Regions from separate parts of the Sphingobacterium sp. UME9 genome, predicted to be linked through region 1. Evidence: riboswitches for the same ligand, from Rfam matches in the RefSeq annotation. Region 1 holds a riboswitch; each other region holds the start of a gene.
What was found. A riboswitch is a leader RNA that binds a small molecule or an ion and turns the genes downstream of it on or off. The one in region 1 is predicted to bind thiamine pyrophosphate.

Region 1 (4,293 bases):
TTTACGGGAGAGATCTACAAAGCAATCTATAACACCGATCCTGTCGCCCACCCCTATTTGTTAAAAATCGCCGCTGGCTTTCAAAAAACAATGTTTATCACATGGGGGACAGCGATCATCACGATGTTAGTCGCCTATTTAATATTTTCAATTTTTATATTTGCTGGTAAAACTAATCTACCAAAATGGGCAGGATTGATCAGTCCGCTATTTCTTACCATTTACCAGCTTCCTTTGAAATTAATCCTACCTCCATCTGACTTAAGAGGATGGATAGGAGCTGCTGCATTTAATATATCTTATTTGATTTTCTTTCTATTGCTTTTGTTTTGTTTCAAACTACCTTCGGAAAAAGAGACATCACAATAACAGCTGACTAGGATAATAGCAGCTTTTGAGTTAACACAAAAGAATTCAATCTCCACCTCAATAGACTTTTTAAAGCTTTCCAAATTAGGATTTCGATAGACAGGAGCACTAGTTTCCCTTACAAATTGACCATCTAAATTGTATCGGCAATGCTCCCGAAATCTTCATTTGTCCTATAAACAAAAAAGACTATCCTAGGATAGTCTTTTTTGTTTATAAGCTCTTTTGCAATAACTTGTGTTGCGAAGCCGTAAAAATATTCCGGAAGATTATATTGATTTCATGTTCGATGGCGGCCCCCGAAATTCCGGTATGCGGATAGAGTCTTATTGTATTTGTCAAGATAGATTCCACAAAATCTCGACTTTGTATCCCTATCTGTTCATAAATTGCTGCATTATCATTGCCATCATGAAGATTTACCCAAGAAAGAGCGACCAAATTCATTATTGCTTCCGTCCGATTAACATAATCTTGCTGAAAGTCATCGAGTACCCTAAACGCTTCTTTACTTTCAGTCTTCTCCCATTTGGATTGATTGCTTTTTAACACAAATAGTTTTTCGATTAAATCCAAAAAGCGCTTATACATTCCCGTAAAGTTGGCCAGTAAAGTCAATTCCGCAAAAGGCATAAAGGGATATTGATACAACAGCTCGCTACGTGTACTTTTTGCCCCATCAATCTCAAAAGACTGGCTACCATCAACGAGTATGTCTTCCAGCGAAAAGGAATGCGAAGCCGTAGCCTCCAATCCAAATGTATCCCAGTCGTAATGCACCAGTACATGGTCACGATCCACAAAAAATGATTTTATCAGTGGTTCACCTTTTTCGTCCAACACGGGTTTTCCTGCCTCCTGAATTGCAGCATTTAAGGTAAAATGGGTTAAATGAGGAGCACCGGTAGCATATCTCCAAAAACCGCGGAGCCGATAATGTTCACCTTCACGTGTAGCTGTACCTGATGCCTGTCCGCTTCCTCCGAAACAAACCCGATCCGTTTTAAAAATCTGATCTCCTAAAACCGGATCAATAAAACCGACAAAGAGATTTGCTCCTGAACATAACGTTACTGTCCAGGCTAGTCCCCCATCCCAATAAGCCAGGTCAGCCAATAAGTTGAGGCCTTCGGGTAGAGTCAGTCCCAATCCACCCAATGCACGGGGAACCCAAATCTTAAACCATTTCCGACGAAAAATGAGCTCGAGTTGTCCATCCGACAATGTTTTCTGATGGATTCCCTTAGCCTGATTATCTTTCAGAATGGCGATATCTTCGCTACTGAGTTGCATATCTTTCTTCACTTATTATTCTCCTCCAATTAAAATATCCACTAAATGCCATAACAAATAAAAACAAAGTCAAGCCCGAATAAAGAAATAGCCCTTTATGGATCAGTAAAGGAATTGCCATCAGATTACTAATATTCAACAATATCCAATTTTCTATCTTCCGTTTTGCCAATAACCACATCCCTGCCCAAGCTGTACAGGAAACCGCAGAGTCCCAAAGCGGTACATCAGAATCCGTTAAATGTACCAATCCGAAATAAAACAACAAAAAACCGAGGGCACAGATTCCCCCTACTATCCACCATTCTTTCGGCTCACAATGCGTTATGGGAGCAGCAACATCACTACTATATTTCCAATAGATCCAGCCATAGATGCTCATGATCAAATAATAGAGATGTAGTAATATTTCTGCATATAGTTTCGCATGGAATAATACGTAAACAGAAATTAAGATACCAATAATCCCAAAAATGTAATTGATCGATTTATTTTGCCGGGAAAACCAAACCTGTAAAACACCAAAGGATACCCCTAACCATTCCGCTATGGTGGCCTGTTGGATCTGTTTTATAAAAGCTTCGAAAATTGTTTCAGAAGTCATCGCCTTGTTTATTATTTCGTGTAATTCATAATAAACCTATGGGAGAAAAACGGACGTTTTTATTGAAATTAAATTCCTACGCCAGCATTACCTGGATCAGGTATATAAAAGCGATTGTACAAGGAGGTACAATCGCTTTTATTGGGTATAATCTCAGCCGAGAATGACCATGGTCATTCCAAGCACCCCATAAGTATATTTTCTGTCGAATTGATTATTCTATATCAATCAATTTCAACGCTTTGTGCGTACGCGTACGCGTTTCTTTACATAGTTGCGCATCATCGTTCAATGATTTCCCGTGTGAAGGAATCATTTCACGTAGTTTTTTACGGTATTCATCTGATTTCGCACGTTCAGGGAAACATCTCTTCAACAGGCTGATCATGATAGCAACTGAGGTCGAAGCTCCAGGAGAAGCTCCTAATAGCGCTGCAATAGAACCATCTGCACTAGAAACGACTTCTGTACCAAATTCTAAAATTCCACCTTTCTTTTCATCTTTCTTGATGACCTGAACACGTTGTCCTGCTTTCTCGATAACCCAATCCTCCAATTTAGCTGTAGGCATAAATTGTTTTAAAGACTCTAGTTTATCTTTTGGTGACTTCATGACTTCAGTAATAAGATACTTCGTCAGAGGTAAGTTGTCAAGTCCGGCTGATAACATCGGACGGATATTGGACAGTTTGATAGAAGCGGGTAAATCGAAGTAAGAACCTTGTTTTAAGAATTTAGTTGAAAAACCTGCATAAGGTCCAAACAATAACGCTTGCTTTCCATCAATATAACGTGTATCTAAGTGCGGTACAGACATTGGAGGAGCTCCAACAGAAGCTTTTCCATATACCTTCGCATGATGTGTATTAATGATTTCTTCATTTACACAACGTAGCCATTGGCCCCCTACAGGAAATCCGCCATAGCCTTTCGCTTCTGGTATTCCAGATTTTTCCAACAACAACAACGAGTGGCCACCGGCCCCAATAAATACAAACTTTGCTTTGATTTCTCTCTTTGTTCCTGTCTTTAAATCTTTGACCTCCACTTCCCAACGGCCATCTTCTTCACGTTCGATGTCGATTACTTCATGGTTTAAGGAGATCGAAATATTTTCTTTATTTTCAAGATTAGCGATCAAATCACGTGTCAACGACCCAAAATTAACATCGGTACCCAGATCCATTTTTGTCGCAGCGATTTTTTCGTCGGCCTCGCGTCCTTCCATCATCAATGGAATCCACGATTTCAACAATGCCGTATCTTCGGTATACTCCATCCCTTTGAACAAGTTTTGGGTCGTCAATGTTTCCCATCTTGTCTTTAGGAATTTAGCATCTTTTTCACCAAAAACCGCACTCATGTGTGGAATACTACGGATAAAATTTTCAGGTTGGGCAATAATGCCTTTATCAACGAGGTAGGACCAAAATTGCTTAGACACTTCAAATTGCTCAGCAATTTTAACTGCTTTATCAATCTTTACAGAACCATCTTTCTGTTCGGGGGTATAATTTAACTCGCATAAGGCAGAGTGACCCGTGCCAGCATTATTCCAAGCGTCAGAACTTTCAGCAGCCACAACATCCAAACGCTCAAGAATTTCAATATTAACGTCTGGGCTTAATTCATTGATTAGAGTACCCAAAGTAGCACTCATAATACCGGCGCCGATCAGAACAACGTCAACTTCTTTATTTGATTTTTTGCTCATGTTTTTGTGATTGATGCAAATTTAATATAGTTTTTGGTAAACGTCCAAGTCTTTTGTCAAAAAACTGTACTTTTTAGAACCACTTATTCAAAAATACCATTGATTTATTAAAATAATCCTAAGTGAGCGATCGCTTACCGTAAAATTCTGAAATTGTTTCCTGAAAACACTCCCCCACTCCAAGATAAACACAAGGTCAGCACACAATGTTTTTCTATTTTAAACCGTTATTTATCGAAAGATTTTGTGTTATAATATAGTTTTAACATTTTTGCAGAACATCGAAAGGCAATAGTGTACACAATAGCTAAAA
Region 2 (4,293 bases), 1.5 Mb from region 1:
ACCTAATGCTGTAAAGCTATAGTTTGCTAACAGATTGTTGACAAAATAAGAGGAAATGCTTCTCTCTTTCGCAGATGAATTATCTAGATATTGTCTTCCTACAAATTTGGATAGAAGAGAGAATGTAAGTGATGTTATCGGACTATAAGAAAAATTACTTGACAAAATCGTTCCCGGAGATAAAGCAATGTCTGTTTTCGAATAAAATATCCTTGTATCACCGATTACCTCTTCAAAGTCTTTAATTTTATTTTGGCTGAAACTAGCTGTTGCTTTCCAGTTGAACTGCTTGTTGATGTTCCATGATCCATCGAATTCAAGCCCCATTCTATAGCTATCTTTGACATTTTGTCGAATTGGAGAGCCAGTATCACTGATTTCACCTGTTGGGATCAACTGATCCTTGTAAAACATGCCATACCCATTCAATCCGATGTTGAATTTTTCATTTGTAAAGCGATAGCCAAATTCGATGTCCTGCATTTTCTCCGGGGTCGGATCGGGTAAGGCGCTATTTTTCTCTATAAAATCCTTGCGAACAGGTTCTTTTTGTGCAAAGGCATAAGAAGCGTATACATTTGAATGGTCATTTAGCAAATAAGTTGCACCAGCTTTAGGGTTTAAGAAATTAAACTTAGGATGATAATTATAATTTTTCACCTTATCATCATCACCATACATGTGGTAATCTACATTCCGATATTGAATATCGGCCATTAATATCCACTTATCTAGTTTATAATCGACCTTTAAGAAATTACTGAAATCATTTTTTTGTGATTTCCCGAAGTAATATTTATCGTCAAGAAAACCTGTTGATGCATATTGTGCCCAAATCACCTGGCCATAATGTTTTCCTTTGTATTGATTATAAGCTCCACCCCAAGTAATTTCAAGCTGATCATTCGGTCTGTAATTTAGTGCATAGGTCATGCCATAAAAATAATTATCAAGCCATCTCCTGCGGACGAGATCTGTTTTTTGTATGGTATCTTTACCAATGATGACGTTAGGCAAACCGTATTTACTTAGTTTATCTCCGGGTCTCATTTCTTCATAGTAACCATAACCTCTTGTATAGTGTAGGGCTGTATTGAGCGTCAATTTGTCGTTCAGGATATTGGTATAATGAAGTTGATGATGTTTCTGCGTATAATTATCTGTTTGATTTTGATACGTATATAGATTATAATTCCGGCCGGCGTTCATGAAACGATCTTTCTCTGCGCCCGAGATTTCGAGTGCATTATCTGCATAGTCATCCATGCGTGATCGATCGCCAGTAATCAATGGTTCGGGAACGCCATTCCAGGCTTGATATGTCTTTTCTTTTCCCCAGAATACAATTCCTTTTAAAATATGTTTCTTGCCATAATAACCTCCGTCCACATAAAAAGACTGTAAGTCTGAACTACCTCTTTCGATATAACCATCGCTACTGATTCGAGATAATCTGGCATTGAAGGCAAATTTGTCGTTAATTAGCCCGGTACCTACCTTGACTGTATTTTTCCAGGTATTGTAGGAGCCAAATGAATTGTTGAGCTCTGCGTAAGGGGTTTCGACTAACGTATTGGACTGAATATTTAATGAGGCTCCAAATGATCCGGCACCATTCGTCGAAGTCCCAATACCACGCTGAACTTGGATGCTCTCGGTAGAAGAGGCAAAGTCGGGAAGGTTTACAAAAAATGAACCCATGCTCTCCGCATCATTTAAAGGGATTCCATTTAATGTTACGTTGATTCGTTGATTATCCGATCCCCTGATTGTCATTCCGGTATAACCTATGCCTGCACCGGCATCGGAATTGACCTGCACGGATGGAGTCTGATTTAAAAGGAATGGAATATCCTGGCCGAGGTTATTACGCGTTATTTCTTCTTTGGAGATGTTTTTAAAGGTTGTAGGAGCATTTCTTTTGGCACGGGTAGATTGAACAAGCACCTCTTCCATTTGAATTGTACTAGGTTCTAACGCTACCGTAAGCTCCAAATTGTCTTTAACATCCACATTTTGGCTCCATGTTTTATATCCAAGAGAAGATACCTGGATCTGGTGCTTACCTGTATTGATACGATATAGTTTAATCAGTCCATTTTTGTCCGATTGGCCAGCGAAGGATGCTTGTCCATCTATGGATATGGAAACATACTGTAAGGGGGTCTGATTGGTATTGTCTACAGCTTTAATTGTCAGATTTTGTTGCGCAATGGCAATTTGGCTTGAAATAGTAGCTAAGGAGCTACAAATCAAAAATTTGATCATGGTAATGTATTTTGTTTGAGTTAAACAAATCATAGCAAGGGGTTACTATGACCGCACTATTTAACTAACCTCTCCCTACGCCAGCATTATCTGGATCAGGTGTACAGAATTTAATCTGTTGGGTATAATCTCAGCCTTTATTTGTGTTCCTGACAAAACAAGGCACCCCTATTCGATGCTGCGAATATATAAATTTAAAATTGAAATGAAGTATAAAGAAGTAATTTATGACAAATGGAAAAGAGTGGATTTGCGGTATTATTTCTTTTTGGTTAAAAATTTGTGCAAATTGTTGTTTTTGGTATTTATTGTTCTTTTTAGGTACCTTGGCATGAATTTTTCTACTAGAGGTATGTATTCATACAGGTCAAAAAATTTTAGTTACTAAATTGATAGTGAGGAGATAAAATGTTAAAATATTTAAGCGCTAATTATATTCTGCCGATTACTTCAATGCCAATAAAAGACGGTATTGTTTCGGTAGATGAGGAGGGGGTAATTCAAGGTATCTATGACCCAACTTCATTTACACCTTCAGATAAAACGAAGGTTGAGAGATATGAAGGAGTGATAATTCCAGGTTTTATCAATGCACATTGCCACATTGAATTGTCGCATATGAAAGGTATTGTTCCTAAAGGTACGGGGCTTCCGAGCTTTCTCAGTAAGGTGATGACAACGCGGTCGGCATCGATGAAAAAAATAGATGACGCTATGGCCAAAGCCGATCGAGATATGTACGAAAATGGTATTGTCGCAGTCGGAGATCACGCCAACACTGATAATTCTTCAAAATTGAAGGAAGATTCACAGATATTATATCACACATTTGTGGAGGTGCTCGGAATTGAACCTGAAGAAGCTGACTTTAAGTTAAAGGAGGCTAAATCGTTGACCCAAGAGTTTAGGAATGGGCATGTATCCATTACTCCGCACGCTCCCTATTCTTGTTCGAAGGTCCTTTTTAAGAAATTCAAGAAGATGGTTCCGGAAACAAATATTATCAGTATTCACAATCAAGAAAGTGAAGAGGAGAATAAACTGTTCCGTTATAAAATGGGTGAGTTCTTGGACTTTTATAAAAGTATAGGAAAAAATGCTGATGCGATTAAGGCGCAGGCAAGAAATTCGATTCAGTCTTATCTTCCTTATTTGCCTTATCCAAATAAATTATTGTTGGTTCATAACACCTATACCTCTCTTAAAGATTTGGATTTTGTAGAGCGTATGGATCGTGATGTGATGTGGTGTCTCTGTCCAAAAGCCAACCTTTATATTGAGGGAACATTACCAAAGGTTCAGAATTTTATGAATGCCGGACAGCGTTTAGTAATCGGAACGGACAGTTTAGCTTCAAACGATACATTGTCCATTTTGGAGGAGCTAAAGGTATTGCATGCGCACTTTGAGGATCTCGATTTCTTGCAGACTATTCAATGGGCTACAATCAATGGTGCTATCGCGTTGAACATTGAGAATGAATTTGGCTCACTTGAAGTGGGTAAAAAACCTGGGATTGTGTTGTTGCAAGGTATGGAACACATGCGCCTAAATGAAGATGTTAAGGTAAAACGTTTAGCGTAGTATTTAATTCCCCAAAACTTCTGTACTTTTGCTCTTATTGAACCGTCCATGACTATAATAACGAAACTATAGTCATGGTAAGTTCCATCTGACCGATGGAAGAAAAAATAAGTTACAGATGAAACATTTGAATATTTCAATAAGAGGTAAAGTACAAGGGGTCTTTTTTAGATTGACAACCAAGGCGGTTGCAGATCAAGTCGGTGTTAGAGGCTTTGTTGTCAATTTAAAAGATGGTTCTGTCTATATAGAGGGCGAGGGCGACGATTTTGCACTAGATTCACTGTTGGAGTTCTGCCAAGAAGGACCCGAGGGTGCAATCGTTGAAAGTGTTGAGGTAAAGGAAGGCGAAATGAAGGGCTTTTCCAATTTTGAAGTAGTTAAAAGAGTTCAATCTTAAGCCGTTTCGCCTTGTCAGTACTTAAAAAATTCGCCGGACAG
Region 3 (4,293 bases), on a different contig from region 1:
AGCAGGCACATCACTATGCATAAAATAGGCGGTCACAGCCGAACTATCCAATGCAATTGCGGCACTGCTGCTAACCTCGACATAACGAAACCCTTTGTAACCGAACTTTGCCATAAACTCATCATCGCGACCACTTAAGGTCAATATATCGGTCTGAAAGGGCTCCTTTTCCTTATCGCCCCGATAATAAACATCAATATTGGACTGATCAAGATGCCCATCCGCCAACAACCGCTCACCATGCTTGATACGCAGAATAGTACCCGCAGCTCCTTTCACTTTAACTTTTGTAATCCCGGCCATATTCTGGCCCATATCGAACACATAGGTACGTTGGTCTATCTTTGTCACTGATTTTGGCTTATAGGACTTCACGAGCCGAATCGGTACCATCTGTTGGGAAACGATATGTGCAGATGGCGCATTTCTATACTGAACAGCCTGCCAGGCCGAATCATCGTATTTTGGTTTATCCCAGTTCGGTATTTCCAGTCTTGCATCGTAATGCTCACCAGTGTAAATATTATTATAAGTGATTGGTCCCGAAGCTGTCTTCCACTGCTTATCCGAAACAATGGTTTCCGTCGTTCCATCGATATAAACGATTTTCAGTTCTAAACAGAATGTTGGCCGGGCCCGCCATGGTGCTTTATCAAAGTTCCAAACGGCCAGTGGTTGATGATTATACCAGCCATTCCCCAAAACAACGCCAATGGCGTTCTCTCCTTTTTGAAGCTGCTGGGTTACGTCCGTCACGACATACAATGTGCGTCGGTCAAATCGAGTATACATTGGATCCAGACGATGGTCGCCAACGCGCTGGCCATTAATGGAAAGTTCATATAATCCTGCTGCGGCAATATATGCGCGGGCAGATTTTATCTGCTTATTTGCCTTAAATTCTGTTCTAAAATAAGGCGTTTCCCGCGCATGAATATCCTTATTGTCGCTGATCCATTTTCCTTTCCAAAGGTCCATTCCCATCATTCCTGTTTCGAAAGATGCTATTTCAGAACGTGTTGATACACCATCCTTATCCCATACTTTAACCCTCCAGAAGTACTTAGTCTGTGGCTTTAACTGTGTGCCGGTATAGGGCACTAACATGGAAGAACTGAGCTGTTTGCCACTATCCCAGCTATCTTTTGTCTCTTTCAGCAGTGCCAGCGAATCTTGCCCTAAAAGGATCTGATAAGCTTGTTGTACCGCACCTTTACGTTGGTCCTCAAGTCGCCAGCTAAGTCTCGGGTGAATTGCATCAATACCCAATGGATTGACCAAATGTTCGCATGTCAACTGCACGACGCTACAGTTGTTTTTAGATTGGGCATAAGTGTTGCTAGCGATACACAACAGTGTTGTCAATAAAATCCTACGCATTAAAAAATACTATTCTTGGTGGTTGTTAAATTGTTTTAGCTGATTCAAAAAACTAATATATCAAATATTTCCCACATACTGACCTGTACTTTCCTGCACAATATGCCTAAGTCTGCAAAATAAAATTCTTGCAACTTTCATAAAAATAACCTTATCTTAGTCGCAACTTTAGGGGTGTCTGCTCGTGCAGGCTGAGATTTTACCCTTATAACCTGATCCGGATCATACTGGCGTAGGGAAAAGTGAGCTGTCTACAAGGTGCATTGCTGTGCCTTTGTGTAGCCATTCCTAAAGTTTTACCAAAAAAATTAAGGAATGGAACTTACAATAAACCATCAGATTCGATTTTTCGACCCCCCACTTACTTCACTTGAAGGCTTGTTGCTTTTGGAATTATCTGGCAAAACTCAGGGTGTGGCTGTGGCCATCAACAACAAAGTCATCCCCAAAAAGGACTGGGCTACGACAACACTTAAACCTTACGATCAGATTATCTTAATTACCGCATCTCAGGGCGGATAGCCATTTCCAAAAAATCAACCGAGTAATTCACCCAATACAGAAAAAATGACAGCTGAAACAATTACGCAATCACCCTTTCCAAATGCAAAGAAAATTTTTGTATCCGGAAAACTATTTCCTATTCAAGTCGCTATGCGTCAAATCTCCTTGAGTCCAACCAAATTAACGAATGGAGAGGTAGAAATTAATCCGCCGGTAACAATCTATGATACTTCTGGACCTTATACGGATGACACCGTCCATATCGATATCCGGAAAGGCCTCCCTCGCCTTCGCGATCAGTGGATCTTGGATCGTCAGGATGTCATACAGCTGGCTAACATCAGCTCTGAATATGGACAAAAACGCCTTTCTGATCCAACGTTGGATGAACTCCGATTTGCGTATAGCCATAAACCGAAAGTAGCCTCTGCCGGTAGGAATGTCACCCAATTACATTATGCAAAGCAAGGCATTATTACCCCAGAAATGGAGTACGTTGCTATCCGTGAAAACCAACGTATCGAGCAGCTCACGGCCAGCACCCCCGGAATGGATCATCAGCATAAAGGACAAAACTTTGGTGCCAGAACACATGATAAAGCTATTACACCAGAATTTGTCCGTGAGGAAATCGCTGCCGGAAGAGCAATCATCCCTAATAATATCAATCACCCTGAAAGTGAACCCATGATTATCGGGCGCAACTTTCTAGTTAAAATTAATGCCAATATTGGCAATAGCGCCGTAAGTTCAAGTATAGAGGAAGAAGTTGAAAAAGCGGTATGGGCCTGTCGTTGGGGAGCCGATACCATCATGGATCTATCCACTGGCAAAAATATTCACGAAACCCGCGAATGGATTATCCGTAACTCGCCCGTTCCAATCGGTACAGTACCGATCTATCAGGCGCTCGAAAAAGTGAAGGGGGTGGCCGAGGACCTTACCTGGGAAATATTCAGAGATACCTTGATTGAACAGGCCGAACAGGGTGTTTCGTACTTTACCATACACGCCGGCGTACTGCTTCGTTATATCCATCTCACGGCATCTCGAGTAACGGGCATTGTCTCCAGAGGAGGGTCTATCATGGCCAAATGGTGTCTTTTCCACCACAAAGAGAACTTTCTTTATACTCATTTTGAGGAGATCTGTGAGATCATGAAGCGATATGATGTTGCTTTTTCACTTGGCGATGGTCTCCGTCCAGGAGCCATTGCGGACGCCAACGATGCGGCTCAATTTGCTGAGCTCGAAACACTGGGCGAACTCACCAAGGTCGCCTGGAAACACGATGTTCAGGTGATGATCGAAGGTCCGGGCCATGTTCCTATGCAATTGATCAAAGAGAATATGGACAAACAATTGGCCTGTTGTGACGAAGCTCCATTTTATACCTTGGGTCCCTTAACAACTGATATTGCTCCAGGTTATGACCATATCACATCAGCCATTGGAGCTGCGATGATCGGTTGGTATGGATGTGCGATGCTTTGCTATGTGACCCCCAAAGAACATCTGGGCTTACCAAATAAAAAAGACGTTAAAGACGGTGTAATCACCTATAAACTAGCTGCCCATGCGGCCGATTTGGCCAAAGGACATCCAGGTGCACAATACCGTGATAATGCCTTGAGTAAAGCGAGATTTGAATTTAGATGGGAAGATCAATTCAACCTTTCCCTGGATCCAGATACCGCACGTGAATATCATGACGAAACGTTGCCGGCAGATGCGGCCAAAGTGGCTCACTTCTGCTCCATGTGCGGTCCCAAATTTTGCTCCATGAAAATTACGCAGGAAATCAGAGATAGTGCCGCACAAGGGATGCTGGAAAAATCGCAGGAATTCATCGCACAAGGAAAAGAGATTTATTCATGATCATCGCTTTGACAGCAGCAGAAACGATCCCTTCTGAAAAAGGGATTATAGATGCTTTGTTCAAAGAAGGACTTGATATCCTGCATTTGCGCAAGTATCATTTTACGGACCTACAAATGTCCAGGTACGTTGAATCTATAGATTCAACGTACCTGGATAGATTGGTCCTACATTCCCACCCTCACCTATCGGTTGAGCTCGGAATCGCGCGTATTCATATGAACGAAAAGAATAGAAAGGATAGATCAACAAATCAAATGCTGCCTACAACAATCTGTTCAACATCTGTGCATGATATCGATCAATTCAATAGCCTTGATGAATGTTGGGCCTATGCTTTTCTAAGTCCATTATTTCCGAGCATCTCTAAAGTGGGGTATGGAGTGCATAATGCAAGGCTGGATCAGCTCCCGTCACGCTCCAACTTTACTGTTGGTCTCATCGGTCTTGGAGGGATAAACCAAGGCAACTGTCTTATTCCGATGCAGCAAGGTGCAGATGGAATTGCCTTATATGGTACTTTATGGAAGC

Region 2: linked by a shared signal. The riboswitch ahead of A9970_RS19840 (TonB-dependent receptor domain-containing protein) and the one ahead of pnuC (nicotinamide riboside transporter PnuC) in region 1 are both predicted to bind thiamine pyrophosphate.
Region 3: linked by a shared signal. The riboswitch ahead of thiS (sulfur carrier protein ThiS) and the one ahead of pnuC (nicotinamide riboside transporter PnuC) in region 1 are both predicted to bind thiamine pyrophosphate.

What each region holds. Positions count from the first base shown of each region.
Region 1 covers NZ_LZZP01000013.1:1,727,270-1,731,562, reverse strand. The annotation lists gene A9970_RS26440 (DUF6796 family protein) at 1-369, shown strand, start outside; gene A9970_RS26435 (acyl-CoA dehydrogenase) at 583-1,662, opposite strand; gene pnuC (nicotinamide riboside transporter PnuC) at 1,649-2,266, opposite strand; TPP riboswitch at 2,322-2,466, opposite strand; gene A9970_RS26425 (malate:quinone oxidoreductase) at 2,481-3,980, opposite strand.
Region 2 covers NZ_LZZP01000013.1:189,950-194,242, forward strand. The annotation lists gene A9970_RS19840 (TonB-dependent receptor domain-containing protein) at 1-2,268, opposite strand, end outside; TPP riboswitch at 2,323-2,448, opposite strand; gene A9970_RS19845 (amidohydrolase family protein) at 2,677-3,852, shown strand; gene A9970_RS19850 (acylphosphatase) at 3,971-4,252, shown strand.
Region 3 covers NZ_LZZP01000003.1:1,567,680-1,571,972, forward strand. The annotation lists gene A9970_RS08320 (alpha-L-rhamnosidase) at 1-1,380, opposite strand, end outside; TPP riboswitch at 1,541-1,636, shown strand; gene thiS (sulfur carrier protein ThiS) at 1,696-1,902, shown strand; gene thiC (phosphomethylpyrimidine synthase ThiC) at 1,948-3,762, shown strand; gene A9970_RS08335 (thiamine phosphate synthase) at 3,759-4,293, shown strand, end outside.